DNA from 4 places in the Pseudomonas sp. LBUM1656 genome. Region 1 is predicted to be linked to each of the others. Evidence: predicted binding sites of a transcription regulator. Region 1 holds the regulator's gene; each other region holds the start of a gene.
The links. The regulator FliA, encoded in region 1, starts transcription of late flagellar genes. The targets are predictions, from matches to a motif close to CTAAAGTTTNNNNNNNNNNNGCCGNTAA.

Region 1 (7,814 bases):
CCAGCGGGAACGCGAACGCCTGGTTGCCGAGCATGACCATCAGCGTCGGCATGATCGCCAGGGTCAACGGGACCTTGATGACGATCTTCGAGCCCTTGCCCTTGGTCGAATAGATATTGATGGTGCCGTTGAGTTGGGCAATTTTGGTTTTCACCACGTCCATGCCCACGCCGCGTCCGGAGACATCGGAAATTTCGGTCTTGGTCGAGAAACCCGGGGCGAAGATCAGGTTGAAGCAATCGGACTCGCTGAGGCGATCCGCGGCATCCTTGTCCATCAAGCCTTTCTTCACGGCGATGCCGCGCAGAACGTCAGCGTCCATGCCCTTGCCGTCATCGGAGATGGACAGCAGGATGTGGTCGCCTTCCTGTTCAGCAGACAGGATCACCTTGCCGCTGCGCGGCTTGCCCATCGCTTCGCGCTCGGCCGGCTCTTCAATACCGTGGTCGACCGAGTTGCGCACCAAGTGGACCAGCGGGTCGGCCAGGGCCTCGACGAGGTTCTTGTCGAGGTCGGTTTCTTCGCCGACCAGCTCCAGGTTGATCTCTTTCTTGAGCTGGCGAGCCAGGTCGCGAACCAGACGCGGGAAGCGCCCGAAGACTTTCTTGATCGGTTGCATCCGGGTCTTCATGACCGCGGTCTGCAGGTCGGCCGTGACCACGTCGAGGTTCGACACGGCCTTGGACATGGCTTCGTCGCCGCTGTTGAGGCCCAGACGGACCAAGCGGTTACGCACCAGTACCAGTTCGCCGACCATATTCATGATCTCGTCGAGACGCGCGGTATCAACCCGCACGGTGGTCTCGGCTTCACTGGCCGGTTTTTCCGGTGGTGGAGCGGACGGTGCGCGGGCCGGAGCCGGTGCAGCGGCAGCCGCTGGCTTCGGCGCTTCGGCTTTTGGTTCGGGCGCTTTGGCAACCGGTTTCGGTGCAGCCGCCTTGGCGACTGGAGCAGCCACCGCAGTGCCTGTGCCGACTTCGGTGAACTTGCCTTTGCCATGCAATTCGTCGAGCAGCGATTCGAACTCGTGATCGGAGATCAGATCACCGCCGGCCGCTTTAGCGGTTGGCGCAGCCGGCGCCGGGACGGCGGCAATGGCCGACTCCAGCGCATCCACGGCAAAGTTGCCCTTGCCGTGCAACTGATCGAGCAGTGCTTCAAATTCGTCGTCGGTGATGTCGGAGCTGTCGCCTGCCGCTTTCGGGGCAGCCGGTGCAGCAGGCGCTGCCACCGCGTCGACGGCGAACTGGCCTTTACCGTGCAATTGATCGAGCAACGACTCGAACTCGGCATCGGTGATTTCGTCGCTGGCCGCGGAATCGGCGCCAGCCACTGGAGCAACGGCCGGCGCCTCGGCTTGAGCCTTGACGGCGTTCAGCGAGTCCAGCAGTTGTTCGAATTCGTTATCGGTGATGTCGCCCGATTCTTCAGCGGCCGGTGCTTCGACCACTTCGGCAACCGGTGCGGTTTCATCCGTCGTTTGCGGCTCGGCCAGACGGGCCAGTGCCGCGAGCAATTCAGGCGTGGCAGCCGTGATCGGGCTGCGTTCGCGCACTTCGGTGAACATGCTGTTCACCGCGTCCAGCGCTTCGAGAACCACGTCCATCAGTTCCGAGTCGACGCGACGTTCACCCTTGCGCAGGATGTCGAACACGTTCTCGGCGATGTGACAGCACTCCACCAGCTCGTTGAGCTGGAGGAAGCCGGCGCCCCCTTTTACAGTGTGAAAACCGCGAAAAATTGCATTGAGCAAATCCGCATCATCCGGTCGGCTTTCCAGCTCGACCAGCTGTTCGGACAGTTGCTCTAGAATCTCGCCGGCCTCAACCAGGAAATCCTGAAGGATCTCTTCATCGGCGCCGAAGCTCATTAAGGGGGTGCTCCTACAGGTCTAAAAACCTAAAAAACCTAAAATTCTAAAACCCTAGGCTGGATAGCAAATCGTCCACATCGTCCTGACCGGACACAACGTCTTCTCTTTTATCGGCATGAATCTGCGGACCTTCACCCTGAGAGAGATGTTTTTGCGGATCTTTTTCAGCGAGCATCGCATCACGGTCATGTTCGATACCCGCAAAGCGGTCTACCTGACTGGCCATGAGCACGAGCTTGAGCAGGTTGCTTTCAACTTCGGTGACCAACTGGGTCACGCGCTTGATCACCTGACCGGTGAGGTCCTGGTAATCCTGGGCCAGCAGAATGTCGTTGAGGTTGCTCGACACCGTGCGATTGTCTTCGCTGCTGCGTGTCAGGAAACCGTCGACCCGCCGGGCCAGCTCGCGGAACTCTTCAGCCCCGACTTCGCGACGCATGAACCGCCCCCAATCCGTGCTCAACGCCTGGGCTTCTTCGCTCAGGCTGTTGACCAGCGGCGTGGCGTTCTCCACCAGGTCCATGGTGCGGTTGGCGGCGGCCTCGGTCAGCTTGACCACATACCCCAGGCGCTCGGTGGCGTCCGTGATCTGTGACACTTCCTCGGCTTGCGGCATGTTCGGGTCAATCTGGAAATTGACGATCGCGCTATGCAGCTCGCGAGTGAGCTTGCCCACTTCCTGATACAGGCCGCGGTCACGGGTCTGATTGAGCTCATGGATCAGTTGCACCGCGTCGCCGAACCTGCCTTTTTCAAGGCTTTCGACCAGTTCGACCGCGTGTTTTTTCAGGGTCGATTCAAAATCGCCCAGTGAAGATTCTTTATGCTCCATAGCTCCCCCGTGGCGCAGTGGATCAACCGATGCGTTCGAAAATCTTCTCGATTTTTTCTTTCAACGCCTGGGCCGTGAAGGGTTTGACCACATAGCCGTTAACACCGGCCTGGGCCGCTTCGATAATCTGCTCGCGCTTGGCTTCTGCAGTCACCATCAGCACCGGCAGGTGCTTGAGCTTTTCATCGGCGCGCACGTGACGCAGCAGATCGATACCGGTCATGCCAGGCATGTTCCAGTCCGTTACCAGAAAGTCGATGCTCCCGCTGTTGAGAACCGGAATGGCGGTAGTGCCATCGTCGGCCTCGACCGTGTTGGTGAACCCAAGGTCACGCAACAGGTTTTTTATGATCCGCCGCATCGTTGAGAAGTCATCAACGATGAGGATTTTCATGTTCTTGTCCAATTCGACCTCCAAGCAGTCTTAAACGCGCCCAGCACCTGGACGCGCCATTTCAATCAATCCGGCAATGCACTCGATGACTGTCTGGAGCACAACAGATCGCGACCGGTGCAGTTCAACACTCCACCGGCCTCGTTCGCAGTGTCCCCACACTGCCTTCAGCGCGCTCGCCACTCCCCCAAACGCCCCCGCAAACGGGCCGCGCACTGGCTATGTAACTGGCTGACCCGCGATTCGCTGACCCCCAGGACCTCACCGATTTCCTTGAGGTTCAGCTCTTCGTCGTAGTACAGCGCCAACACCAGTCGCTCACGCTCCGGCAAATTGGCAATCGCGTCCGCCAGCGCTGCCTGGAAGCGTTCATCTTCCAGATCGCGTGACGGCTCCAGATGTGCACTCGCGCCATCCTCATGCAGCCCTTCGTGTTCGCCGTCCTGCAACAGATCGTCGAAACTGAATAACCGGCTGCCCAGGGTGTCGTTCAAAATCCCGTAATAATCGTCGAGACTCAATTGGAGTTCGGCCGCAACCTCATGATCTTTAGCGTCACGACCGGTTTTAGCTTCAATCGAGCGAATTGCGTCGCTGACCATGCGGGTATTGCGGTGGACCGAACGTGGCGCCCAGTCCCCCTTGCGTACTTCATCGAGCATCGCGCCGCGGATTCGAATGCCCGCGTACGTCTCGAAACTCGCGCCTTTGCTGGCGTCGTATTTGGTCGACACTTCAAGCAGGCCGATCATCCCGGCCTGGATCAGGTCTTCAACCTGGACACTGGCCGGCAGACGGGCCAGCAAGTGGTAAGCAATGCGTTTGACCAGTGGCGCGTAACGCTCGATCAGCTCGTACTGCGCGTCACGTGCCGACTTCTTGTAGAGGTTGTAGCCACTGGCTGTCATAGGACGGGTCCTGCGGTCTGTTGCACGAGGCGCTCGACGAAAAACTCCAGGTGCCCACGCGGGTTGGCAGGCAACGGCCAGGTGTCGACCTTCTGCGCGATCGCCTTGAACGCCAGGGCGCACTTGGAACGCGGGAAGGCTTCGTAGACGGCACGCTGCTTCTGCACGGCCTTGCGCACGCTTTCGTCGTAAGGCACCGCGCCGACGTATTGTAGGGCGACGTCGAGGAAGCGGTCCGTGACCTTGGTCAACTTGGCGAACAGGTTGCGACCTTCCTGCGGGCTCTGGGCCATGTTGGCCAGGACGCGGAAGCGGTTCATGCCGTAATCGCGGTTCAGCAGTTTGATCAGCGCGTAGGCATCAGTGATCGAAGTCGGCTCGTCGCAGACCACCAGCAAGACTTCTTGCGCGGCGCGAACAAAACTGACTACCGAGTCACCAATACCCGCAGCGGTGTCGATCACCAAGACGTCGAGGTTGTCGCCGATATCGCTGAAGGCCTGAATCAGGCCGGCGTGTTGGGCCGGGCTCAGATGAACCATGCTCTGCGTGCCGGACGCGGCCGGGACGATGCGAATACCGCCAGGGCCTTGCAACAGAACGTCGCGCAGCTCACAGCGGCCTTCGATCACGTCGGCCAGGGTACGTTTGGGTGTCAGCCCCAGCAGGACGTCGACGTTCGCCAGCCCCAGATCGGCGTCCAGCAGCATGACGCGCCGGCCGAGCTCAGCTAGAGCCAGGGACAAGTTCACTGACACGTTAGTCTTCCCGACGCCACCTTTGCCGCCGGTCACCGCGATCACCTGTACGGGATGCATGCTGCCCATGTTATTTCTTTACCTTGTCTTGCATAGACGGAGGCCACATTACTGGCTGCGCGTTCATCAACTGAACAATGCATGGCAGACCATCGATGTAGGTACAAAAACGGTTCATTAGTACCTCAGCCAACCTGCTTGGTCGGGCTGTGGTAAATATCAGCGAACATGTCAGCCATGGCTTCTTCGCTGGGTTCTTCTTGCATTTGCACGCTTACGGCGCGACTGACCAACTGATGACGACGCGGCAGATGCAGATCATCCGGAATACGCGGGCCATCGGTCAGGTACGCCACCGGCAATTCATGACTGATGGCCAGGCTCAACACCTCACCCAGACTTGCCGTTTCATCCAGTTTAGTCAGGATGCAGCCAGCGAGCCCGCAGCGCTTGTAACTGTGATAAGCGGCCGTTAGAACCTGTTTCTGGCTGGTGGTTGCCAGAACCAGATAATTTTTTGACTTGATGCCACGTCCAGCCAGGCTTTCGAGCTGCATGCGCAGGGCCGGATCGCTGGCCTGAAGGCCCGCGGTATCAATCAGCACCACGCGTTTGCGCAACAATGGATCCAGCGCCTGGACCAGCGATTGGCCCGGATCGACGTGGGTTACCGACACGTTGAGAATCCGGCCCAAGGTCTTCAATTGTTCCTGCGCACCGATACGGTAGCTGTCCATGCTCACCAGCGCGATGTTTTGCGCGCCGTATTTGAGCACATAGCGGGCCGCAAGCTTTGCCAGGGTGGTGGTCTTGCCCATGCCGGCAGGGCCGACCATGGCAATCACGCCGCCCTCTTCCAGTGGCTCGACTTCCGGTGTGGCAATCATCCGCGCCAGGTGCGCCAGCAACATGCGCCAGGCCTGACGGGGTTCGTCAATGTCGGTGATCATCGCCAGCAAGTCGCGGGACAACGGGCCAGACAGGCCGATGCGTTGCAGGCGACGCCAGAGATTGGCCTGGGCCGGACGGCTGCCTTGCAGCTGATTCCAGGCCAGGGAGCCGAGTTGCACTTCCATCAGTTCGCGCAGACTGTTGAGCTCGAAACGCATCGAGTCGAACGCCCGCGGGTCCACGCCGCCAACAGCGGGTGCCGGGGCTGGAGCGGAGCGACGAGGCTCGGCGTAGGTCGGTTCGATCAGCGGCTCGGCAGCGGTCAATGGCAGGCCGGCGAACAACTGGCGATTGGTGGTCTTGTCGCCTTCGGTCTCGCCTTCGCCACGCAGGCTCAATTCAGCCTGGGCAGTGACGATCCGCGACTGGGTCTTGCGCAGCTCATCCTCGAGTTCCATGTTCGGAACACGCGGGGCCAGCGCCGACAATTTGTAATCCAGGGCAGCCGTCAGCTCGACACCACCGGCGATCCGGCGATTGCCAATAATGGCGGCATCAGCGCCCAGCTCATCACGAACCAGTTTCATGGCCTGACGCATATCGGCGGCGAAAAAACGCTTAACTTGCATAAACCACTACCTCAGCCGTTGGGCCCTACTGTCGCAACGATGGTCACTTGCTTGTTGTCAGGAATTTCCTGGTAAGCCAACACATGCAAACCCGGGACTGCCAGTCGGCCGAATCGCGACAGCATCGCGCGAACCGGACCGGCTACCAGCAGAATCACCGGTTGACCTTGCATTTCCTGACGCTGCGCCGCATCGATCAACGAGCGCTGCAGTTTCTCAGCCATGCTTGGCTCCAGCAGCACACCCTCTTCCGAGCCTTGTCCTGCCTTCTGAAGACTATTGAGCAATATTTGTTCCAACCTTGGCTCCAGGGTGATAACTGGTAGCTCGGAGTCAGTCCCTACAATGCTTTGGACGATTGCGCGGGATACGCCGACGCGCACCGCGGCCACCAAAGCGGCAGTATCTTGACTCTTGGCCGCATTGTTGGCGATGGCCTCGGCAATGCTGCGAATGTCCCGCACAGGCACCTGCTCAGCCAACAAAGCCTGAAGCACTTTGAGCAGTTGCGAGAGCGAAACCACACCCGGCACCAACTCTTCAGCCAGCTTAGGCGAGCTTTTGGCCAGCAATTGCATGAGTTGCTGGACTTCTTCGTGACCAATCAGTTCGCTGGAGTGCTTGTACAGAATCTGGTTCAAGTGCGTCGCCACGACCGTACTGGCATCCACCACGGTGTATCCGAGCGATTGCGCCTGGGCGCGCTGGCTGATTTCGATCCACACCGCCTCCAGGCCAAAAGCCGGATCTTTGGCGGTTATGCCGTTGAGCGTGCCGTAGACCTGCCCCGGGTTGATCGCCAATTCGCGATCCGGGTAAATCTCGGCTTCGGCCAGGATCACGCCCATCAGGGTCAGACGGTAGGCACTCGGCGCCAGGTCGAGGTTGTCACGAATATGCACAGTCGGCATCAGGAAGCCCAGATCCTGGGAGAGCTTCTTGCGCACGCCCTTGATCCGCGCGAGCAACTGACCACCCTGGTTGCGATCCACCAGCGGAATCAGGCGATAGCCGACTTCCAGGCCGATCATGTCGATCGGCGTCACGTCGTCCCAGCCCAACTCCTTGGTTTCCATGGCGCGGGCTGGCGATGGCAGCAGCTCTTGCTGACGCTTGACCTCTTGCAGGGCCTGGACCTTGACCACGTTCTGCTTCTTCCAGAACAGGTACGCACCACCGGCCGCCAACGCGGCCATGCTCAGAAAGGAGAAGTGCGGCATGCCGGGCACCAGGCCCATCACCGCCATCAAACCTGCCGCCACGGCCAACGCTTTTGGCGAGGCGAACATCTGGCGATTGATCTGCTTACCCATGTCTTCCGAACCGGAAGCACGGGTCACCATGATCGCTGCAGCGGTCGACAACAGCAGTGATGGCAATTGCGCCACCAAACCGTCACCGATGGTCAGCAAAGCGTACACCCGGCCGGCGTCGCCGAAGGTCATGCCGTGCTGGAAGATACCGACCGCCATGCCGCCGATCAGGTTGATGAACAGGATCAGCAGACCGGCGATGGCGTCACCGCGCAC
Region 2 (7,814 bases), 3.2 Mb from region 1:
CACACTCAACTTCAACTATCGATCGCTTTACGCGCCCTCTGATTTTGAGAAAGGAAAGCATTTTATAAAGGTCATGACCGATGCAGAACACTCGCAAGGCAACACACCAGAGCATTTGATTGAGCATCACGTACGCTCAACGGTGTCGCTGAAGGATCTGCACATCGTCGATGCACGATGGATGAGCAGCAAAATGGATTTCAACACCTTGATGGAGAAGGTCCAGCACCCACAGGAAAACCCTGCACGCGTGATCGTGTTTCTCACGTGTACCGACTCAGAGGCATGGCTGAAGGAAGGCGCGCACAAGCATTCGAAACAGACAAAGAAACGCCACGGCGCTGCGTTCTGGGTTGCTTACAATTTGAGCTCACACGGCATGACGACTATGGCTTGAGAAGCGATAGCAGAAGACAGCACTCGAGGGACGATCGGAGAGCAAAAGCAAACGACATCGTATTGGTAACAACAACAAGAAAGCTGAAACAGAATGCCTCGCAGGAATATTCCCTCTTTCAGATGTGTGGCCTTGTCACCGACAAGGCCACATTTCCATTACCGTCGTTGCGGCATCACAGGTCTCAGAAGAGCTTCCGGCCTTTGTTTGCAGCAATGCGCATGCGCAAGGCGTTGAGCTTGATAAAGCCCGCCGCGTCGGCCTGGTTGTAGGCGCCGCCATCTTCTTCGAAGGTCGCGATGTTGGCATCGAACAACGATTCGTCGGACTTGCGACCGGTGACGATTACGTTGCCCTTGTACAACTTCAGGCGCACAACGCCGTTCACGTGGGCCTGGGACGCATCGATCATCTGTTGCAGCATCAGACGCTCAGGGCTCCACCAGTAACCGGTGTAGATCAGGCTGGCGTATTTAGGCATCAGCTCGTCTTTGAGGTGAGCCACTTCACGGTCCAGGGTGATCGATTCGATCGCACGGTGAGCGCGCAGCATGATGGTGCCGCCAGGGGTTTCGTAGCAGCCACGGGACTTCATGCCCACGTAACGGTTCTCGACGATGTCGAGACGGCCGATACCGTGTTCGCCACCGATACGGTTCAGTGTAGCCAGCACGGTGGCCGGGGTCATTTCGACGCCGTCCAGTGCCACGATGTCGCCGTTGCGGTAGGTCAGTTCCAGGTACTGCGCCTTGTCTGGAGCCTTCTCCGGGGAGACGGTCCATTTCCACATGTCTTCTTCGTGCTCGGTCCAGGTGTCTTCCAGCACGCCGCCTTCATAGGAGATGTGCAGCAGGTTGGCATCCATCGAGTACGGGGATTTTTTCTTGCCGTGGCGCTCGATCGGGATGTTGTGCTTTTCAGCATAATCCATCAGCTTTTCACGGGAGAGCAGGTCCCACTCGCGCCAAGGGGCGATCACTTTCACGCCTGGCTTGAGTGCGTAGGCGCCCAGTTCGAAACGAACCTGGTCGTTGCCTTTACCGGTGGCGCCGTGGGAAATGGCGTCAGCGCCGGTTTCGTTGGCGATTTCGATCAGGCGTTTGGCGATCAACGGACGAGCGATGGAAGTACCCAGCAGGTACTCGCCTTCGTAAACGGTGTTGGCGCGGAACATCGGGAAAACGAAATCTCGCACGAATTCTTCGCGCAGATCGTCGATGTAGATCTCTTTCACGCCCATGGCCTGAGCCTTGGCGCGTGCAGGTTCGACCTCTTCGCCCTGACCCAGGTCAGCGGTAAAGGTCACCACTTCACAGTTATAAGTATCCTGCAGCCACTTGAGGATCACCGAAGTGTCCAGGCCGCCGGAATACGCCAGAACGACCTTGTTTACGTCCGCCATGCCATCACTCCACGGGGTTCTACGGAAAGCCGTGAAGTCTACCGGTCATACGCAATAATTTACAGAGGCGCGACAGCTTATGACGACGAAGCGACAGATTCTGTCGAACGCGCGACGATTTCAGCGGGTTCAGGAAGTCGCCGGAGCGCTTCCCTGTGTGGTGGTTTGAGGCGCGACTTTCTCGGTCGGTGCCACCCGCTCCAGGCGCACGGCGACCCGGCGATTCTTCGCGCGGTTGCTGGCATTGGTGTTCGGCGCCACAGGATAGCGCTCACCGTGGAAGCGCATAGTGATCTGCGATTCCTGGATGCCGGCGGCCTTGAAATAGTCCATCACCGCCAAGGCCCGGCGGCGTGACAGTTCGCGGTTGGTCAGGCGATTGCCGCTGTTGTCGGAGTGCCCGTCGAGTTCGATGTGATTGACCGTCGGATCCGCCTTCATGAACTCCAGCATCACCTGCAACTGCGCCTTGGCTTGTGGATCGAGATCCACACCTTCACCCGGGAAGCCGATCTCGGACTGTTTGACCTGCTCGAAATTCTTCGGCAGCAGTTTCGCGACGCAACTCTGATAATCGTTGAAAGCCTTGTTGAACTTGACCGGCAACAGACGCACTTCCGACACGCGACCGTCACCAGAGGAGTGCCGTATGACTGGGCTGCGGCCGTCCATCAGCCCGCTGATCAGGCGCCCGGCCTGAACTTGCGAACTGTTGAACAATACGTTGCCACTGCCGATTCTCACCGAGCCCAGGTTGATGTCGCCACGTCCCGGCTGCCACGGCGCAGCGGCCGCCAGCAGGGTCGCGGAACCGCCGCCGATCATTGCGTTGTAGGCTTTGAGACGGAACGTCGCCTGCTCGCCCGCACGGCGCACGAACTCACCCGAACCGAAATCGGTGATCGGTTGAGTCAGGCGGCATTCGAATTTGTCACCTTCGACCGTCCACTCGATGCTCTCCAGACGCGTCTGGAAAGTGAGCGCCATCGCAGGGAGGCTGGCAAACACACTGAGCAAGGCTAAATAACGCTGGCGCACGGGAGGCTCCACTGGCTTCTACAACAAAAAGACCGATACACATATTTACGGCATACCTGTTGGATATCGGAAGCTTCCTCCAAAACTTGATAGCGAGTGCCTGAGAGAGTCTTTTCCGGTAGCATTCCCCAGAGTTTGACCCGCCTGGAATCCCCTCATGTCCGACCGCCTGACCCTGCTGCGTCCCGACGACTGGCATATTCATCTTCGCGATGGTGCTGTGTTGACCAATACCGTTGCGGATGTCGCGCGCACCTTTGGTCGCGCCATCATCATGCCCAACCTGGTACCTCCGGTGCGTAACGCCGCTGAAGCCGACGGCTATCGCCAGCGGATTCTCGCTGCGCGCCCGGCCGGCAGTCGTTTCGAACCGTTGATGGTGCTGTACCTGACCGACCGTACCCAGCCCGAGGAAATTCGCGAGGCCAAGGCCAGCGGTTTCGTCTACGCCGCCAAGCTTTACCCGGCTGGTGCGACCACCAACTCGGATTCGGGTGTCACCAGTATCGACAAGATTTTCCCTGCACTTGAGGCCATGGCCGACGTCGGGATGCCCTTGCTGATTCACGGTGAAGTCACCCGTGGCGATGTCGATGTGTTCGACCGCGAAAAACTCTTCATCGATGAGCACATGCGTCGTGTGGTCGAGCGTTTCCCGACGCTCAAAGTGGTGTTCGAACACATCACCACCGCCGACGCCGTGCAGTTCGTCAACGAGGCTTCGGCCAACGTTGGCGCGACCATCACCGCGCATCACCTGCTGTACAACCGCAATCACATGCTGGTGGGCGGGATTCGGCCGCACTTCTATTGCCTGCCGATCCTCAAGCGCAATACCCACCAGGAAGCCCTGCTCGACGCCGCCACCAGCGGCAGCGACAAGTTCTTCCTCGGCACCGACTCAGCGCCCCACGCCCAGCACGCCAAAGAAGCGGCCTGCGGCTGCGCCGGTTGCTACACCGCCTATGCAGCGATCGAGATGTACGCTGAAGCCTTTGAACAACGCAACGCGCTGGACAAGCTCGAAGCCTTCGCCAGCCTCAACGGCCCGCGTTTCTATGGCCTGCCGGTAAACACCGATCGCATCACCCTGGTCCGCGATGAGTGGACCGCCCCGACCAGCCTGCCATTTGGCGAGCTGACCGTAATCCCGCTGCGCGCCGGTGAAAAACTGCGCTGGCGCCTGCTGGAGGAACACGCGTGAGTGAAGACCATTTCGACGACGAACAGGACGGTCAAGGCGGCGGAGGTGGTTCGCGCCACCCGATGGCTGAGCGCTTCCGTGGATACCTGCCAGTTGTTGTCGACGTTGAAACCGGTGGTTTCAACTCTGCCACTGACGCCTTGCTGGAAATCGCCGCGACCACTATCGCCATGGATGAAAAAGGGTTTGTGTATCCCGATCACACCTATTTCTTCCGTGTCGAGCCTTTTGAAGGTGCGAACATTGAAGCGGCTGCGCTGGAATTCACCGGGATCAAACTCGATCACCCGCTGCGGATGGCGGTGAGCGAAGAAGCAGCATTGACCGACATCTTCCGTGGCATCCGCAAGGCCCTGAAAGCCAACGGCTGCAAACGGGCCATTCTGGTCGGGCACAACAGCAGCTTCGACCTGGGCTTCCTTAACGCCGCTGTCGCGCGTCTGGACATGAAACGTAATCCGTTTCATCCGTTCTCCAGCTTCGATACCGCAACCCTCGCCGGTCTGGCTTACGGTCAAACCGTACTGGCCAAGGCTTGCCAGGCAGCGGACATCGACTTTGACGGTCGTGAGGCGCACTCGGCTCGCTACGACACCGAGAAGACGGCCGAGCTGTTCTGCGGCATTGTCAATCGCTGGAAACAAATGGGCGGCTGGGAAGACTTCAACGACTGATGTGGGAGCGAGCCTGCTCGCGATGCAGGCGACGCGGTTTAACATGAAGATCGCGTCATCGTTCATCGCCAGCAAGCCGGCTCCTACAGGAACCTGCGTTTATCCCGCCCATAAAAAAACCGGCCTCAACGGCCGGTTTTTTTATGCCTCGAACGTGCCTTACAGCGCAGCAGCGTTCTCGGTCAGGTAAGCCGCGACACCTTCGGTGGAAGCGGTCATGCCTTTGTCGCCTTTTTTCCAGTTGGCAGGGCAGACTTCGCCGTGCTCTTCGTGGAATTGCAGCGCGTCGACCAGACGGATCAGCTCTTCAATGTTACGGCCCAGCGGCAGGTCGTTGATGATCTGCGAGCGGACAACACCTTTGTCGTCGATCAGGAACGCGCCACGGAAAGCCACACCGCCTTCGGACTCAACGTCGTAGGCCTTGGCGATTTCGTGCTTCAGGTCGGCAGCCATGGTGTAGCGAACTTCGCCGATGCCACCATTGTTGACCGGAGTGTTGCGCCAGGCGTTGTGGGTGAAGTGCGAGTCGATCGAAACAGCGATCACTTCAACGTTGCGTGCCTTGAAGTCAGACATGCGGTTGTCCAGAGCGATCAGCTCGGACGGGCAAACGAAGGTGAAGTCCAGTGGGTAGAAGAACACCAGGCCGTATTTGCCTTTGATGGCCGACGACAGGGTGAAGCTGTCTACGATTTCGCCATTGCCGAGTACGGCCGGTACGGTGAAGTCAGGGGCTTGTTTGCCTACGAGTACGCTCATTGAATATCTCCTGGTCTATTAACGTGAAGAACTGGGTTCGCGTCAGCCTGCCACCCTCAGGCGACAGCCCTGTGACACGACCCCCTTCGCAAGGACCGACCATCATACACGGCGTTTTTGAGCTGTCCTCAACGGTTTTTCACCGATGCACCAAATAGGCCGTCGCGGCAGGTAATGGCAGATCGCTAGATGAAAACCGTTCGTCAGTCACAGGCGCTTATAACGCAAAGCTTTCAGAAACCACTTTGACAATCATTCTCGTTAACATTAAGATCCATCGCAATTGAGTCACAACCAGCGACGGTTTTCACTTATGTATGTCTGCCTCTGCACTGGCGTCACCGACGGTCAAATCCGCGATGCAATCTATGAAGGTTGCTGCAGCTACAAAGAAGTCCGTCAGGCGACTGGCGTAGCCAGCCAATGCGGTAAATGCGCCTGCCTTGCCAAGGAAGTGGTGCGTGAAACCCTGACCAAATTGCAATCGGCACAGGCCGCGATTCCTTATCCTGTAGAATTTACAGCAGCGTAAATACCGTATTTCAAAGAACCGGACTTGATGTCCGGTTTTTTTATGTCTGAAAATCAACTGCTTACGCTCTAGACGCGGAACACAAACATTCTTATTCCGATTAATTTTCACTTAAGTTTCAATAACTTAGGTTTGACACTCTTAGTTGTGCGGCTCAAACTCAGCCTTATAGACAGCTAATACAGGGCAGGACCCCATCATGAAAGGCGACATTACAGTCATCCAGCATCTCAACAAGATCCTTGCCAATGAGCTGGTCGCGATCAATCAATATTTCCTGCATGCGCGCATGTACGAAGATTGGGGTCTGAACAAGCTCGGCAAGCACGAATACCACGAATCCATCGACGAGATGAAACACGCGGACAAGCTGATCAAGCGCATCCTGTTCCTCGAAGGCCTGCCGAACGTCCAGGACCTGGGCAAGCTGCAGATCGGCGAACACACCCAGGAAATGCTTGAGTGTGACCTGCGTATCGAAAAAACCGGTCATGCCGACCTCAAGGTTGCCATCGCTCATTGCGAAACCGTTGGCGACTTCGGTAGCCGTGAATTGCTCGAAGACATTCTTGAATCCGAAGAAGAACATATCGACTGGCTGGAAACCCAACTGGGCCTGATCGATAAAATCGGTCTTGAGAACTATCTGCAATCGCAGATGGGCGAAGACGAGTAAGTTAGCACCCGCTAAATTCGAGACAATAAAAAGCCCCGCTCTCTTTTATAGAGGCAGGGCTTTTTTATGCCCGAGATTCGCAGGGCAATCCTGTAGGAGCCGGCTTGCTGGCGAACAACAACACGCGGTTTATCTGATTAACCGCGTGTTCGTTCATCGCCAGCAAGCCAGCTCCTACAGGGTGGATCAGGCTTCGGTCTTGTTGGCAGCAGCCGCTTCAACAGCCGTCTTGATCGTGGTCTGCAACGAACCGTCAGCAGCCATCTCGGTCATGATGTCGCTACCGCCGACCAGCTCACCACCGACCCACAATTGCGGGAAGGTTGGCCAGTTGGCGTATTTTGGCAGGTTGGCGCGGATTTCCGGGTTCTGCAGGATGTCCACGTACGCAAACTTTTCACCACATGCCATCACGGCCTGCGCAGCTTTCGCGGAGAAGCCACACTGCGGGGCATTCGGCGAACCTTTCATGTAAAGCAGAATGGTGTTGTTAGCAATCTGCTCTTTAATCGTTTCGATGATATCCATGGAGCACCTCGGCTGAACTTTCCGACTCAAGGGTCGGCACGGTGGCGCATTGTAACGGAAACCCGAGCGCCATGCTCGGTCTCCCCGACAGACACAATCAAGCCGCCGCCACAGTCACCGGCACACCGTTAAGCGCCGCATTCCCCGACAACTCGTCGAGCTGACATTCATCGGTCAGGTCATTGGCGCTGGAGCCGGGTTGACCACTGGCGATCGTCATCTGCACGCCCGGGCGCGCATGGCCCCAACCATGAGGAAGGCTGACCACGCCTTTCATCATATCCAGGCTGGCGACCACTTCAACTTCGATCATGCCGACCCGCGAAGTGACCCGCACACGCTGCCCATCGCTGAGTCCACGACTGCCCAGGTCGTCCGGGTGCATCAACAATTGATGACGCGGCTTGCCCTTCACCAGACGGTGATAGTTGTGCATCCACGAGTTGTTGCTGCGCACATGACGGCGGCCAATCATCAACAATTCATCGGCGGCCGGTGCTTGCAGTGCGGAGAACCGGGCCAGGTCGGCGAGGATCGCCGCCGGCGCGGCCTGGACTCGCTGGTTGGCGGTTTTCAGGCGCGGGGCCAGGTTGGATTTGAG
Region 3 (7,814 bases), 3.0 Mb from region 1:
CTATATACCAATGGTCTGTACTTTGGACAGGGCAACACTGCCCAGGCCTGCCAGGTTCAGCATCAACTCACCGCCGGTCTGGCTGATGGTCACGCTGTTGACGGTTGCCGGCAGGAAAGTCACCAGCGAGGTCGCCTTGCTGTCGTAAGTCGCGGTGGCGGCAAATTTGTAAGTGCCGGCCTTGGCCACTTCGCCCGCATCGTTCTTGCCGTCCCAGATGAAGCTGGCGTTGCCGGCTTTCTGGCTGCCCAGATCGATGGTGCGGACCACTTTGCCATCGGCGTCGGTGATCTTGACCATGACTGGATCCACCGATGCCGGGACAACGGCCGTGCCGTTGAAGCTCTTGGAGGTATCGACAACCGCTGTGTCGGTCTGCGCGACCACCGAACGGCCCACCAGCGAAGACGCTTGCAGCGCCTGCGAGGAGTTGTAGTTGCCGGCAATGCCGCTGACGGTATCGTTCAGCGTGGTGATGCCTTCCAGGCTACTGAACTGTGCCAGCTGAGCCACGAAATCACCGTTGTCCTGCGGCTCAAGCGGGTTCTGGTTTTTCAGCTGGGTGACCAGCAATTGCAGGAATGCATCCTTGCCCAACGCCTTTTTGCCGGTGGCGCTGTTCGTCGCCGAGGCCAGGCCGTCGCTGCTGGTGTTATTGGTCTTGACCGAAGAATTGGCCAGGACGTCCTTGATGTTCACGCCGCTGGTGGTATCGGTAACACTCATCTGAGTCGCCCCTTATCACTGACCGAGGGTCAGGACCTTCTGCATCATGGTTTTGGCGGTGTTCATCATTTCGGCGTTGGTCTGGAACGAACGACTGGCGGAAATCATGTCGGCCATTTCTTCGACGACGTTGACGTTCGGGTAGTAGACGTAGCCCTTGGCATCGGCGGCCGGATGGTTCGGCTCGTAACGTGCGTCCAGGTTGCTCTGGTCTTCGACCACGCCCAGCACTTGCACGCCTTGACCGGCGGCGTCCTGATTCTGGAACAGCGAATCGCTGCCGCCGCTCTGGCCGCCCTGGAACATGGTGGCGAATACCGGGTGACGGGCGCGATAGGTCTGGTCGATGCTCGACGAGACGGTTTCGGCGTTGGCGATGTTCGAGGCCACGGTGTTCAAGCGCGTGGTCTGAGCGCTCATGCCGCTACCGGCAATGTTGAAAACACTGGATAGGGACATGAATTACTCTCCGCGCAGGGCTGACATCAGCCCTTTGAATTTGCTGTTGAGCAGGGTGAAGCTGGCCTGGAAGCCGACGGCGTTTTCCGCGTAGTTCGACTGTTCCAGTTGGGCGTCCACAGTGTTCTGGTCGATCGACGGCTGCATCGGCGTGCGATACATCAGCGACTCGTCGCCATTGCCCAGGCCTTCGGCCTCGATATGACGGTTGTTGGTCATGTTCAAGGCAAACGTGCCGCCCTTGGATTTCTCGTTCTGTGCGGCGAGCACCTTGGAGAACTCCAGATCCCGAGCCTTGTAGTTCGGGGTGTCGGCGTTGGCGATGTTGTTGGCCAGGACTTCGGCACGCTGGGCGCGGAAGCCCAAGGCTTGTTCGTGGATACCGAGCGCTTTATCGAAGCTGATGCTCATGTCGGGAAACCTTCGGGTGACCTGATTTTTCGTAACAGAGACATAGCAAGCGGCGTGCCAATTCAAAAAAGCCCGGAAACCGGGGCTTTGCGGGCGGTGGCAAGGCGGCAATGCCAGAAAAGCGGCAACCGATTTCCGCCGCCTGCCGCTTTTCTGCCGCTTGTCACTGGCAACGACTATCCAAATGTGGGAGCGGGCTTGCTCGCGAATACGTCGTGTCAGTCGACATCTGCATAGCCTGACCCACCGCTTTCGCGAGCAAGCCCGCTCCCACAGGGGATTGAGGTGTTCTAGGGAAATCATCAGGCACAAAAAAACGGGAGCCGATGAGGGCTCCCGTTTTTTGATGCTGCCAACCAATCACTTCGCCTGGTAAATGATCCCCGGGCTGCACTGGACCATCTGGTAATGATCCGGCAAACCGTTCAGCGCCTCGGAGGCGCCGAGGAACAGATAACCGCCCGGCTTGAGCGTGCTGTGAATGCGCAACAGGATGTCTTTCTTCACCTCGGCGGAGAAGTAGATCAGCACGTTGCGGCAGAACACGATGTCGAACTTGCCCAGGGCCGCGTAGCTGTCCAGCAGGTTGAACGAGCGAAATTCCACGCGGCTCTTGATCGGCGCCTTGATGGCCCAGCGTCCTGGCCCTTTCGGGTCGAAGTAACGCTGAAGGCGCTCGGGCGACAGACCACGGCCGATGGCCAGGCTGTCGTACTCGCCGGTCTTGCAGTTGGTCAGCATGGTGCCGGACAGATCGGTCGCGACAATTTGCGCGCCCATCTTCAACTGGCCCATGTTGACGCGCTCGAACTCGTCGATGGACATCGACAGCGAATACGGTTCCTGACCCGACGAGCACGCCGCCGACCAGATCCGCAGACGCTGACCGGGAGCCGCCTTGATCGCTTCGGGCAGCACCTTGTTCTTCAAGACTTCAAACGGATAGGTGTCACGAAACCACAGGGTTTCGTTGGTGGTCATGGCATCCACCACCATCTCGCGCAAACCGCTGCGCGGCTGGGTCTGGATGCGCTGAACCAGCTCACCCAGGGACTTGATGCCTTGCTGCTCCATCAGTTTGTTGAGACGGCTCGAGACCAGGTACTGCTTGTTTTCACCGAGCAAAATGCCACAGGCTTTTTCCAGGAATACCCGGAACTGTTCGAAATCCAAATTACCCGTAGACAAAGATGCCGCCTCTTAAATCGTGTTAACCACCAGGGGCAGAAGGCCCCTAGCTGATATCTGCTGCTTTGATCCGGTCGACTACCCGGGATGCCAGGTCATCAGGACGGAACTTGGCAAGGAAGTCATCCGCACCGACTTTCTTGACCATCGCCTGATTGAATACACCCGACAACGAAGTATGCAGGATGATATGAAGCTTTTGCATGCGCGGGTCGTTGCGGATCTCGGCCGTCAGGGTGTACCCGTCCATTTCCGGCATCTCGATGTCGGAAATCATCATCAGGAACTCTTCTTCCGGCTTCTTGCCGTCATCGACCAGCTTGCGCAGGTAGTCCAGCGCTTGCCTGCCGTCGTTCAACGCCACCACTTCGACGCCGACCGTCTGCAGGCAACGGGTCACCTGCTTGCGCGCCACCGACGAGTCATCGACCGTCAATACCCGCAACGACAACGCCTTGTGCTGGGTTTCGACATCCACTACGCCGACCGAAATCGCTTCCGGTGTCGGCGCGACTTCCGCCAGCACTTTCTCGACGTCGATGATTTCGACTAACTGATTGTCGACCCGAGTCACAGCCGTCAGGTAATGATCGCGTCCCGTGCCCTTGGGTGGCGGATGAATCTCCTCCCAGTTCATGTTGACGATGCGCTCCACCGATCGCACCAGGAAACCCTGGGTCTTGGTGTTGTACTCCGTGATGATCACGAACGGGTTGCTTTGATCTTTAAGTGCGCCGGAGCCTGTCGCCATCGCCAGATCAAGAATCGGAATGGTCGCCCCCCGGATATTTGCCACACCGCACACGACAGGACTGGACTTGGGCATCAAGGTCAGTTTGGGGCATTGCAGCACTTCCCGAACCTTGAACACGTTGATCCCATACAGCTGCTGGCCGTCGAGACGGAACAACAACAGCTCAAGGCGATTCTGCCCAACCAGTTGCGTGCGCTGGTTTACCGCATCCATTACACCAGCCATGCACAGACTCCTACACCAACGCTTAAGTGTGTTGCGACGCACATTTATTGCTAAACGGCACGGCGCTTGCTTTTTAACTCTTATGAACACAGAACCGACATTTTTCCGACGCCTGACATCAACTTCCCGCAAATGGCTTTGCGCGATGTCGGCCGTTTGCCTGTTCAACGCTGGCAGCCCTGCCCTTGCTGACGCGGTTACCTTGCCTGACATGCTTATCGGCGTCACTCAGGGCTTTCTTGAATTCACCGTAGAGGACTATTTGGCCACCAGTCAAACGGAAGGCCGCTACGAAATCGAGGTCAACCAGCTCGATCCGCGACTGCGCATGCCCATGTGCGACAAGGAATTGACAGCCACCCTGGAGAGTCCGGCGACCCCGATCGGACGGGTCACGGTCAAGGTCCGCTGCGACAGTACGTCCCCCTGGACGGTCTTCGTACCCGCTCAAGTCCGCCTGTTTCGGGACGTTGTCACGACCACGCGGCCGCTCAAGCGCGCTGGGGTCATCGAGCCCGGCGATGTCATGCTGCGCGAGCGGGACATCAGCCTGATCAACCAGGGTTATTTCACCTCCATGGAACAGGCCATCGGGCAGAAACTTACCCGACCAACGGTTGCCAATCAGGTGCTGACGCTGGTTCATCTTGAACAGGCGGAGGTCATCAGCAAGGGCGATCAAGTGGTGATTACCGCCCGCAGTGGTACGCTCAGTGTGCGTATGCCGGGCGAAGCCCTGTCCAACGGCGGCCTGCGTGAACAGATTCGGGTGAAAAACCTCAACTCCCAGCGGGTCATCAAGGCGCAAGTCATGGCGCCGGGCCAGGTGGAAGTAGCCATGTAGAACGATCTGAGGGTGAAAGATGGCGCGCCGCCCGGCTGTTCCCTAAACTGTGCCAAGCGCTGGCGCATGCAAGCTCATTGATAAATGGGCCTAAAGTTTTCGCAGGGAGAGCCGAAAACATGGCAAGCGTCCAAATACCCAGAGGTTTTTATCATGGTCATCGATTTCAGCCGTTTGAACAGTTCCTCATCACTTACCGGTAGTACGCGTACCAGCACCGCGAAGGAAACTGCCGAAACCGGCAAATCCGCGCCGCTGAATACCCCGGCCGAACAGGCCAGTACCGCCAAAAGCGGGGAATCGGTACACCTCAGCAATGAGGCTCAACAGTTGCAGAAGGTCACTGACAAGCTGCGTGATCAGCCTGCCGTCGACAACGCCCGCGTGGCGGAGTTGAAAGCAGCGATTGCCGATGGCAGCTATAAAGTCGACAGCAACCGTGTAGCCAGCAAACTGCTCAACTTCGAAGCCCAGCGCTAGGCCACGGCCTGCGCCAGGCTTTTGGACGCTTAAACCCCAAGGCCAGCCATGCACGACACTAATTTACTGCAACTGATCACCGACGATTTTGCTCCAGCACACTACTTGCTGGAGTTACTGCAAACCGAATCCATCGCTTTGCACGGTCGCGACATGCCGCTGCTCGAAGATATTCTGGCGCAGAAACAGGCAATGATCATTCTGCTTGAACAGCATGGCCGCAAGCGCAGCGAAATCCTCGCCAGCCTGAACCTGCCGACCAATCGTAACGGCCTGGAGCAACTCGCCAGCCAGTCGAGCATCGGCGATCAGTTGCTGGAACAGAGCGACAAACTGACCGATCTCCTGGCTCAATGCCAGGCGGCCAACGTCAATAATGGCCAGTCGATCCTGGTCCAGCAGGCCGCCACGGCCAATCAGCTGAAAATCCTCACCGGCGGCGAACCGCCAGCGCTTTACGATGCCCGCGGATCAACCTCCATGCTCGCGAAGCCGCGCCCGCTTAGTCAGGCTTGAGCCTGTTAATGAGCACGCTCTATCAAGACGCGTCACATGCTGGCAGTATGCTGGCAAGTCGCAGTCAAATTTTGTCTGGAGAATGATGAACCGTGTTCAATGCCTTAAACGCGGACGATGCTCCGCAGCCACCCAAGGTGCTATCCACGCCGATGGAGATCGCCGGTAGTCTGCGGCAGCTGCAAGAGAGCCACGACCCGCTGATCATCACGTTCCACGAACGCAGCCAGCGCTTCCAGAGCTATCTGGTGGACGTCGACCGTGACGGCAACCGCATTGCCCTGGACGAAATGGTGCCTCGCGACGGCGAACGTTATCTGCTGGCCGGCGAACCCTTTCGCGTTGAAGGCTTCCACGACGGCGTGCGCATCGCGTGGGAAAGCAACGGCCCGCTGACCATCGATGAGTCCGGTGATCGCTGCTATCGCGGCACCCTCCCCGATGAAGTGGTCTACCACCAGCGCCGCAATGCCTTCCGGGCTGCGTTGAAGCTGGCGCAACTGGTCGATGTCGAACTGGGCGGCGAAAAGCTCAAGTTCCCGATCAGAGGCAAGCTGCTGGACATTTCCGCCACTGGCTGCAAGCTGCGCTTTGAAGGTGACATCACCCCCCGGCTGCAACTGGGCCAGGTCTACGACCGCTTTATTGCCGACCTGCCCTTCGGCAGCATGACCGCACCGGTAGAATTGCGTTACTTGCACTTCGAAGAAAGAATCTCCACCACCTTCGCCGGCATCCGCTTCCACAACATGAGCGGACTGGTGCAGCGCCAGGTCGAACGGTTCGTCTATCAGCTTCAGCGTGAAGCGCGCCGCTTCGATAAAGACGACATCTGATACGACGCTTCAACAAAAAACGGGCAGTCCCTTGCGGTGACTGCCCGTTTTTTATGCGTCGGTTTAAGGCCTGGCTTCGGTAAAACTTTGCTCGCGGCCCGCGTCCGGGTCTTCGGGTGGTGGATCGGTTTCGGGATCCGGTTCGGGTTCAGGCTCCGGTTCCGGGCTGATCGGGTTTTGCATCTGATCCTGCACCACCTGCTCATCGACCCGCGGGTCAAGGCACGCCACCAGCGGCGAACTCGACATGCTGTCCGGCATGGCCACGTGATGCAGCGGCGCATCTTCAACCTGGTGCAGATTGGTGACCGCTTTCGGACGGATCCGCCACACCAGCACCAACGCGAAGAAACTGAAGAAGGCATACAGCATGTGGCTGCCGAACAGCTTCATCAGGACACCGGCCACCAACGGCCCGATACTGGCGCCAACGCCGTAGGTCACCAGCAACATCGCGGTCAGCGACACCCGACGATCACCTTCGACGTGGTCATTGGAAAACGCCACGGCCAGCGGATACAGGCAGAACATCACCAGCGAACAGAAGAACCCGGCAACAAACAGAACCTCCAGCGGTACCTGTTGCATGATTGCCAGCGGCAACGCGGTCAGGGCCAGGACCACCGCAAAACAGCGGATCAACAACGCCCGGTCATAACGGTCGGACAGCCAGCCCAGCGGCCACTGCACCAGCAGTCCGGCAAAAATGCAGCTACCCATGAACAGACCGACCTGCTCGGTGGACAGCCCTTGCTGCGACGCATACAGCGGCGCCAGACCGTAGAAGGAACCGATGATCAGCCCCGCCCCCAGCACCGTACTCAACGACTGCGGCACGCGTTTGATGAAGAAGCGCGGTTCCATCGGCGCCGGATGCAATGGCGCCGGGTGAATCCGCCGTGTCAGCGCCACCGGCACCAGGCACAGCGCGAAGCACAGGGCGACCAGCATCAGCAGTTCCAGGCCCAAGGCCGGGTGCATGACCAGAATCAGCTGACCCAACACCAGCCCCAGATAGGAAGCGATCATGTAGCCGCTGAACACCGTACCGCGCTGCGACGCTTCGGCCTGCTCATTGAGCCAGCTTTCGATGACCATGTACTGGCACATCATGCCAAGGCCGACGATCACCCGCAGGAAGATCCACGCCGGCAGCCAGTCGACCAGGCCGTGGCCGAGCACTGCCGCGCCGACGATCCCGGCGCAGGCCGAATAGGCGCGAATATGCCCGACCCGGGCGATCAGTCGGTGACCGATCTTGCCGCCCAGTACCAGGCCGAAATAGTTGGCCGCCATCAACGCACCGACCCACAGGCTGTCGACATTATCTGCCGCCAGGCGCAAGCCCAGGTACGTACTCAGCAAGCCAGAGCCG
Region 4 (7,814 bases), 2.7 Mb from region 1:
GAAGCGGCGATCAAGCGCCTGGAAAAACTCCAGGAGGAAATCGTTCGCCTTGAGCGTGAATATTCGGACCTCGAAGAAATCTGGAACTCGGAAAAAGCCGAAGTCCAGGGTTCTGCGCAGATCCAGCAGAAAATCGAACAGTCCCGTCAGGAGCTGGAAGCCGCACGCCGTAAAGGCGATCTGAACCGCATGGCCGAGCTGCAATACGGGGTCATCCCGGACCTGGAACGCAGCCTGCAAATGGTCGATCAGCACGGCAAAAGCGAGAACCAGTTACTGCGCAGCAAGGTGACTGAGGAAGAAATCGCCGAAGTCGTTTCGAAGTGGACCGGCATTCCGGTGTCGAAAATGCTCGAAGGCGAGCGCGACAAACTGATGAAGATGGAAAGCCTGTTGCACCAGCGCGTGATCGGTCAGGACGAAGCAGTGATTGCCGTTTCCAACGCGGTGCGGCGTTCCCGGGCAGGGTTGTCCGACCCGAATCGCCCGAGCGGTTCGTTCATGTTCCTCGGCCCGACCGGTGTCGGTAAAACCGAGCTGTGCAAGGCGCTGGCCGAGTTCCTCTTTGATACCGAAGAGGCGATGGTGCGGATCGACATGTCCGAGTTCATGGAGAAACATTCCGTGGCCCGACTGATTGGTGCGCCACCGGGCTACGTGGGCTATGAAGAGGGCGGTTACCTGACTGAGGCGGTGCGTCGCAAGCCTTACTCGGTGATTCTCCTGGACGAGGTCGAGAAGGCCCACCCGGATGTGTTCAACATCTTGCTGCAAGTGCTGGAAGATGGACGCCTGACCGACAGTCATGGCCGCACGGTGGATTTCAAGAACACCGTGATCGTCATGACCTCCAACCTGGGCTCGGTGCAAATCCAGGAACTGGTCGGTGATCGCGAGGCGCAACGTGCGGCGGTGATGGATGCGATTTCCACCCACTTCCGGCCGGAGTTCATCAACCGGGTCGACGAAGTGGTGATCTTCGAGCCATTGGCGCGGGATCAGATCGCGGGCATTACCGAGATCCAGTTGGGTCGTCTGCGCAGTCGTCTGACCGAGCGCGAGCTGAAACTGGAGCTGAGTCCAGAGGCCATGGACAAGCTGATCGCGGTGGGTTACGACCCGGTGTACGGCGCGCGGCCGCTCAAACGGGCGATTCAGCGCTGGATCGAGAACCCGCTGGCGCAGCTGATTTTGTCGGGGCGATTCATGCCCGGCGACACCGCTGTCGGCACGGTGGAAAACGACGAAATCGTATTTGCCTGATCCGTTACGGCAGTGAAATAAACAAGGCCTCGCATCGCGAGGCCTTTTTTTCGTCAGGTTGTTGAACTGAAAGGAAAAGGCTTGTAAAGTGCGCCCCGCAGTAAGTCACCCGCAAGGGTTTCTGCTCCCCAAGCAGGAATCTGAAATAAGTTGCAAATCATTAACTTGAATGCAATTTAAGGGGTTGACAGAGGTGCTTAAGATTGTAGAATAGCGCGCCTCAGACACACGAACGCAGCGATGCGAACGAGTCGAAGAGAGTGCAACATAGCGTCAAACGTTGTAATTGAAATATGTAGTTCCGTGATAGCTCAGTCGGTAGAGCAAATGACTGTTAATCATTGGGTCCCAGGTTCGAGTCCTGGTCACGGAGCCAATTTCAAGCCGGGGTATAGCGCAGTCCGGTAGCGCGCCTGCTTTGGGAGCAGGATGTCAGGAGTTCGAATCCCCTTACCCCGACCATTTTTGGGTCGTTAGCTCAGTTGGTAGAGCAGTTGGCTTTTAACCAATTGGTCGTAGGTTCGAATCCCACACGACCCACCATTTTTGAAACCAGTTAACGCTGGGATCAGATCTTAAGATCAGACGCCAAAAGCTCTGTTCGCAGAAGGCGCCTTTTAAAGGTGCCTTTTTTTTACCGGGGTATAGCGCAGTCCGGTAGCGCGCCTGCTTTGGGAGCAGGATGTCAGGAGTTCGAATCCCCTTACCCCGACCATATTAAAAATCCTCGTATCGAAAGATACGGGGATTTTTTTTGTCTTCGATTTTTCTCTTCAAGAAAAAACACTTCAGTCATCGTACAACTTGCCGATAACGAGGCGACGGGGTAATGCCGAAACAACGCCCCTAATCCAGGCCATTACAACAATAGGGCGTTCGTTATGTTGCTTCGTCAGTTGAATATCGCACCTCGGGCCGCCTTGGGGTTTGCCCTGATCGCCGTGTTGGTCGCCTTGCTCGGGGTTTTCGCACTGGGGCAGATGTCGAGCATTCGCGACAGCGAAGTAGCGGTGGAGAAACAATGGCTGCCGAGTATCCGCGGCGGTGACGAGATCCGCGAGATCATGTTGCGCATCCGCACCATCTCCCTGCGCATGGCCCTCGATCAGGACCCCAAGAACATTTCTGTCTATCGCGGCCAGATGGACACCCGCGACAAAGAGCTGAGCGAAAAGATCGCGGCCTATGACAAGTTGGTCACCACCGTAGAAGGCAAGGCGCTGTATGACCAGTTCAAAACCACCTTCGCGGCATATCGTGCCGGCATTGCTCAATCGTTCTCACTGGCGGAGCAAGGACGTCGTGACGAACTTACAAAGCTGCTGTTGATAGACATGAAAACCGTGGTCGATGGCTCCGGTAAACAGCTCAATGACCTGGCCGAACTGTTCGCCAGACAGGTCGCCGCCGAGAGCGAGAAATCCGAAGCGCATTACGAAACATCGCGAATGATCGTCAGCCTGTTCATCGCCCTCGCAGCCTTGGCCACCGTTGGCCTGGCCATGCTGCTGACCCGCAGCATCGTCAAACCCCTGGGCGAAGCCTTGCACGCCGCAGAAAACGTAGCACGAGGCGATCTGACTCGCCCTATCGAAACCCATGGCAATGACGAAGTGAGCCGCTTGCTCAAGGCCCTCGCGACCATGCAACAGAACCTGCGGGAAACCTTGCAAGGTATCAGCGGCTCGGCGGCGCAACTGGCCACGGCAGCTGACGAGTTGAACGCCGTCACCCTCGACGGCACGCAGAACCTGCAACAACAGAACAACGAAATTGAACAAGCCGCCACCGCCGTCACTGAAATGACCACCGCCGTGGAGGAGGTCGCGCGCAACGCCGTGTCGACCTCCGACGCCACGCGCCAGTCCAGTGAGTCCGCACACGCTGGCCAGGAACGCGTCAGCGAAACGGTGACCGCCATCGGCGCACTCGCCAGCGATGTGCAGATTACCGGCGGGTTGGTGCAGTCCCTGGCCAACCAGTCGCAGGACATCGGCAAGGTGCTGGATGTGATTCGGGCGATTGCCGAGCAAACCAATCTGCTGGCGCTCAACGCCGCCATCGAAGCGGCGCGGGCCGGAGAAAGCGGTCGAGGGTTTGCGGTGGTGGCCGACGAAGTACGGGCGCTGGCGTATCGCACCCAGCAATCGACCCAGGAAATCGAGCAGATGGTCCAGGGCATGCGCAGTGGCTCAACTCTGGCGCTGGAGTCCATGCAAGCCAGCTCGACCCGTGCGGCCACCACGCTGGCCCTGGCCGAGCGTGCAGGCGAGGCGTTGCAGACCATCACTGAGTCGGTGCATCAGATTCACGAACGTAACCTGGTCATCGCCAGTGCTGCTGAAGAACAGGCGCAAGTGGCGCGGGAAGTCGATCGCAACCTGGTGAACATCCGCGATTTGTCGGTGCGCTCCGCTGCCGGCGCGGATCAGACCAGCACTTCGAGCCATGAGCTTTCGCAGCTGGCCAATTCGTTGCAAACCATGGTGCAGCGCTTCCAGGTGTAAATCCGCGAGATGAAAAAAAACCGCGCTTCCCGAAGGAACGCGCGGTTTTGTTCTTTGAAGCTTAGGCGCCGTCTTGATCTTTCAAGTGCTCGAACAGACCTTTTGGCATTTTCTTGCCGTTGGCTTCGAAGTTGGCTTTCACGTTGTCGTAAGCCTCTTGCTCGTCGATGAAACCGTCATGGTTGGTGTCGATCTTGTCGAAGTTGGACTTCGGCGCGACTTTCTGGAATTCGGCGCGGGAGACCTTGCCGTCGCCATCCGTATCGGTCTTCGCCATAGACGCATCGCCACACTTGCCTTCGCCACACTTGCCCTCAGGGGTTTTCACCACTTGTTCAGCCGACGCCAGAAGGTAGCCCTGGGTCAACGGCTGTGCAGCGAATACGGAACCGGACAACATCATGCCGCCGGCCAGAACAGCGCCGAGCAGACCAATAGTGTTTTTGGTAGTACGGGACATTTCAATACTCCTGGGTTGCACGACACAACCGTTCGATAAAGGACGCCACGTGAGTGCGGCGATAACCGTAGCGGGCGAGTTGCCTTGCTCGGATGTGGCCATTTAAAGGGCAGGGTGTATCGCTACTGTGTCGCGCAAGGGGGGAGTTTGTAAGCGAAGGGGGGAATTCGTGGCGGGAGATACAGTGAGACACATCTTCAGGTTGATAGAGAGCAAATGTGGGAGCGGGCTTGCTCGCGAAGAGGGAGTGTCAGTCGACATAATTGTTGTCTGAACCACCGATTTCGCGAGCAAGCCCGCTCCCACACTAAACCGAGTTAGTGCAGTTTGAGTCGCGGCTCAGTCCCGCGCCCGATCTTGCTGCCCAACATCAACATCGCCGTGCGAAACGCGCCATACAGCGCCATCTGGTGCATGCGATACAGCGACACGTAAAACATCCGCGCCAGCCAGCCCTCGAGCATCACGCTCCCGGTAAGGTTGCCCATCAAGTTACCCACAGCTGAAAAACGCGACAGCGAAATCAGCGAGCCGTAATCGGTGTACTTGTATTCTGGCAACGCCTTGCCTTCGATCCGCAGTTTCAGCGATTTGGCCAGTAACGAAGCCTGCTGATGCGCGGCCTGGGCGCGCGGCGGTACGTTGCGGTCGGTGCCCGGTTGCGGACAGGCCGCGCAGTCACCGAAGGCGAAGATGTTCTCGTCGCGGGTGGTTTGCAGGGTTGGCAGCACTTGCAGCTGGTTGATGCGATTGGTTTCCAGGCCATCGATGTCCTTGAGGAAACCCGGTGCACGAATGCCGGCGGCCCAGACTTTCAGGCTGGCGTTGATCACTTTGCCGTCGGCGGTGATCAGGCTGTCGGCGGTTACTTCGCTGACCGCGGCATTGGTCATGACGTTGACCCCGAGTTTTTCCAGAGTTTTATGCACAGGCCCGCCGATGCGTTCCGGCAGGGCTGGCAGCACCCGTGGGCCGGCTTCGATCAGGGTGATGTGCATGTTTTCCGGTTTGATTCGATCCAGGCCATAGGCCGCCAGCTCGTGCGCGGCGTTGTGCAGCTCAGCGGCCAACTCGACCCCGGTGGCACCCGCGCCAACGATGGCGACACTGATCTGCTCGACCTTGTCGGTCTGTCCGGCATGGGCGCGCAGGTAGTGATTGAGCAATTGCTGATGGAAACGCTCAGCCTGTTTGCGCGTGTCGAGGAACAGGCAATGCTGCGCCGCGCCTTGAGTGCCGAAATCGTTGGTGGTGCTGCCGACGGCAATCACCAGCGAGTCGTAAGCCACTTCACGCGCCGGGACCAGTTCCAGGCCGGCTTCGTCATAGGTGGCGGCCAGCTGGATTTTCTTCTGCGTGCGATCGAGCCCGCTCATGCGCCCCAGCTGGAACTCGAAGTGGTTCCATTTCGCCTGGGCAACATAGTTGAGTTCGTCTTCGGAAGAGTTCAGCGACCCGGCCGCCACTTCGTGCAGCAACGGCTTCCAGATGTGGGTCAGGTTCGCGTCGACCAGCATCACACTGGCCGTGCCACGTTTGCCCAGAGTCTTACCCAGACGGGTAGCCAACTCCAGACCGCCGGCGCCGCCGCCAACGATGACAATACGATGAGTCATAGGGATATCTCGCAAGGCTAAAAGAAATCGGTGCAATTACCCGAGCGAGCGCGATGCAGCTCATAGCGTCAGGTAACTGATAAAGCGGCTCAACAGGCCTAAACCAATGGTCACTGCCAACACCACCACCAGGAGCATCCACGGCCGAAAAGGCCGGCGCTCGACTCGGTGCTGGGACAGGTGCAGGTACTCTTCGACATGTTTCTGGTCGTCTGGGTTCAGGCGGCTGGTCATTTTGGGCCTCGTCAGGTAGACGTTGCTGAAGGTGTAGAAGCTACAGGCTGATTCAACGAACGTTGAACGGAGCATAGCCGCTGGCTGGAACAGGCTCGACGCTCACCGTGTCGTCCAGGCGAATGATTCCACCTTGTAACACCCGGGCGGTGATTCCGCCATGTCCGCGAACCGCTTGAAACGTCCCGGGGCCGAGGTTGTTCTGCAGGCGTGCGCACGGCTGGCACCAGCCGGTGGTTTCGAAAATCGCCTGGCCGATGCGGAAGCGCCGACCCTTGAGGCTGAACAGGTTGATACCGCTGATAACGAGGTTGCGCCGCAAATCATCAGGCAATATCGGCTTATCGTCCGGGCGGCCCATCAGCGAACTGATTACCGCCAAGTGTTCCCACTGAATCAACGTCACCTGCCGCGCGTTACGCACACCGGGGCGGGCTCGATCGCCGGTCAGGCCGGCTTCAAGTCGTGCTTCTACGGCATCCAGTTCGATCATCGGCACATGAGGTTCCGGGCGCACGCCGATCCAGCGCACGCGGCCGGTTTGCGGTACTTCGGCGATTAACTCCTGCAAAGGGCTCACAGGCTGATCCCGACGTCAAAAACGATGCTGCGACCCAGGTTGTTGCGCAGGAAATCCGGCGCGTCCGGGTGGGCGAACAGCACCCGTGCGAACGTCGGGCCGACCAGCGACAGCGAACGCCAGCCCTGACGCAAGTATTCGGTCGGTGGCGGGAAATGGCTGTTGAGGTCCAGCACCTCACGCTTGAGGCTGGCGAACGCGATGATGTCGAGTTCCCCCAGGTCCATGCCGCGTTCTTTGTAGTTGTGCGCTTTTTTACGCAAGGTCGGCGCCAGTCTCAGCAGAAACTCGTTGGCCGGAATGCGCCGGGGCTTGGCCTCGCGACGCACGAGCTGGCTCAGGGAAAACGCACTGCGCCGGCGTTGCAGCTCATCGCGCCATTCGTCGTTGAGGCGCCGGCCTTCGTCGAGGACGAAGAACACCTCGAAACTGGCGTCACGAAACAGCACGTCCGGCGGCTCCCCGGCGGGGGCGAACTCGTCGGCGCGATAGGGAATGTTCAGGCCTTGCAGCAGGCGTTGGCAGACCCAACGCTCACGCTCCCATTTGCGGGCATTGGACAAGAACGCGTTGGCTTGCTCGGCCGCGATGGTCAGCAGGCGTAAATAATCTGAGTCATCCATAGGCCCAAGCTTAGCGTTCAAATGCGATCGCAAAGAAGTCAGTTTATCGGAGAAGGTCAGATCTGCCGGATCTGCGGCGCGCCAAGCCCGCGCCAATTCTCATCCCGCGCCCGGTTCAGGGCAACGCACAAAACGGATAGCGATCTGCGCAAAGCGGATATTGCGCCGTGCCTGGCGCCTCTACCCTCGGCTGTACGGACGTTCGCCGCGTTACCGACGCTCTAAAAAAACAACAACAAGAGATAAATGCCATGCGCAAGATTGACGTACATGAGGTTATCGACAACGCACGATTCAACCGCTTTCACTGGATGGTGCTGTTCTGGTGTGCCCTGATCATCATCTTCGACGGTTACGATTTGGTGATCTACGGCGTGGTGCTGCCGATGCTGATGAAAGAGTGGGGGCTCAGTCCCCTGCAAGCGGGCGCACTGGGCAGTTACGCACTGTTCGGGATGATGTTTGGCGCGCTGTTCTTCGGTCCGCTGTCGGACAAGATCGGCCGCAAAAAAGCCATCACGATCTGCGTAA

Region 2: ACA072_RS22970 (flagellar protein MotY) is a predicted target of FliA. The motif match lies at 2,901-2,928, and genes of this name have one in related genera.
Region 3: flgM (flagellar biosynthesis anti-sigma factor FlgM) is a predicted target of FliA. The motif match lies at 4,698-4,725, and genes of this name have one in related genera.
Region 4: ACA072_RS24825 (methyl-accepting chemotaxis protein) is a predicted target of FliA. The motif match lies at 2,050-2,077, and genes of this name have one in related genera.

What each region holds. Positions count from the first base shown of each region.
Region 1 is NZ_CP166800.1:1,785,471-1,793,284, reverse strand. It holds gene ACA072_RS07940 (chemotaxis protein CheA) at 1-1,870, opposite strand, end outside; gene ACA072_RS07935 (protein phosphatase CheZ) at 1,917-2,705, opposite strand; gene ACA072_RS07930 (chemotaxis response regulator CheY) at 2,728-3,099, opposite strand; gene fliA (RNA polymerase sigma factor FliA) at 3,267-4,007, opposite strand; gene fleN (flagellar synthesis regulator FleN) at 4,004-4,834, opposite strand; gene flhF (flagellar biosynthesis GTPase FlhF) at 4,951-6,285, opposite strand; gene flhA (flagellar biosynthesis protein FlhA) at 6,297-7,814, opposite strand, start outside.
Region 2 is NZ_CP166800.1:5,080,668-5,088,481, forward strand. It holds gene ACA072_RS22960 (hypothetical protein) at 1-397, shown strand, start outside; gene ACA072_RS22965 (argininosuccinate synthase) at 582-1,799, opposite strand; gene ACA072_RS22970 (flagellar protein MotY) at 1,929-2,837, opposite strand; gene pyrC (dihydroorotase) at 2,995-4,041, shown strand; gene rnt (ribonuclease T) at 4,038-4,715, shown strand; gene ACA072_RS22985 (peroxiredoxin) at 4,875-5,477, opposite strand; gene ACA072_RS22990 (bacterioferritin-associated ferredoxin) at 5,791-6,009, shown strand; gene bfr (bacterioferritin) at 6,209-6,685, shown strand; gene grxD (Grx4 family monothiol glutaredoxin) at 6,872-7,213, opposite strand; gene ACA072_RS23005 (molybdopterin oxidoreductase family protein) at 7,311-7,814, opposite strand, start outside.
Region 3 is NZ_CP166800.1:4,787,799-4,795,612, forward strand. It holds gene flgD (flagellar hook assembly protein FlgD) at 1-726, opposite strand; gene flgC (flagellar basal body rod protein FlgC) at 742-1,185, opposite strand; gene flgB (flagellar basal body rod protein FlgB) at 1,189-1,596, opposite strand; gene cheR (protein-glutamate O-methyltransferase CheR) at 1,957-2,784, opposite strand; gene ACA072_RS21590 (chemotaxis protein CheV) at 2,831-3,763, opposite strand; gene flgA (flagellar basal body P-ring formation chaperone FlgA) at 3,846-4,607, shown strand; gene flgM (flagellar biosynthesis anti-sigma factor FlgM) at 4,761-5,087, shown strand; gene ACA072_RS21605 (flagella synthesis protein FlgN) at 5,136-5,603, shown strand; gene ACA072_RS21610 (flagellar brake protein) at 5,696-6,439, shown strand; gene ACA072_RS21615 (MFS transporter) at 6,503-7,814, opposite strand, start outside.
Region 4 is NZ_CP166800.1:5,484,934-5,492,747, reverse strand. It holds gene clpB (ATP-dependent chaperone ClpB) at 1-1,263, shown strand, start outside; tRNA gene ACA072_RS24845 (tRNA-Asn) at 1,564-1,639, shown strand; tRNA gene ACA072_RS24840 (tRNA-Pro) at 1,649-1,725, shown strand; tRNA gene ACA072_RS24835 (tRNA-Lys) at 1,731-1,806, shown strand; tRNA gene ACA072_RS24830 (tRNA-Pro) at 1,902-1,978, shown strand; gene ACA072_RS24825 (methyl-accepting chemotaxis protein) at 2,145-3,770, shown strand; gene ACA072_RS24820 (HvfA family oxazolone/thioamide-modified RiPP metallophore) at 3,832-4,230, opposite strand; gene ACA072_RS24815 (NAD(P)/FAD-dependent oxidoreductase) at 4,548-5,846, opposite strand; gene ACA072_RS24810 (DUF3094 domain-containing protein) at 5,907-6,080, opposite strand; gene ACA072_RS24805 (MOSC domain-containing protein) at 6,133-6,660, opposite strand; gene ACA072_RS24800 (DUF1780 domain-containing protein) at 6,657-7,283, opposite strand; gene ACA072_RS24795 (aromatic acid/H+ symport family MFS transporter) at 7,535-7,814, shown strand, end outside.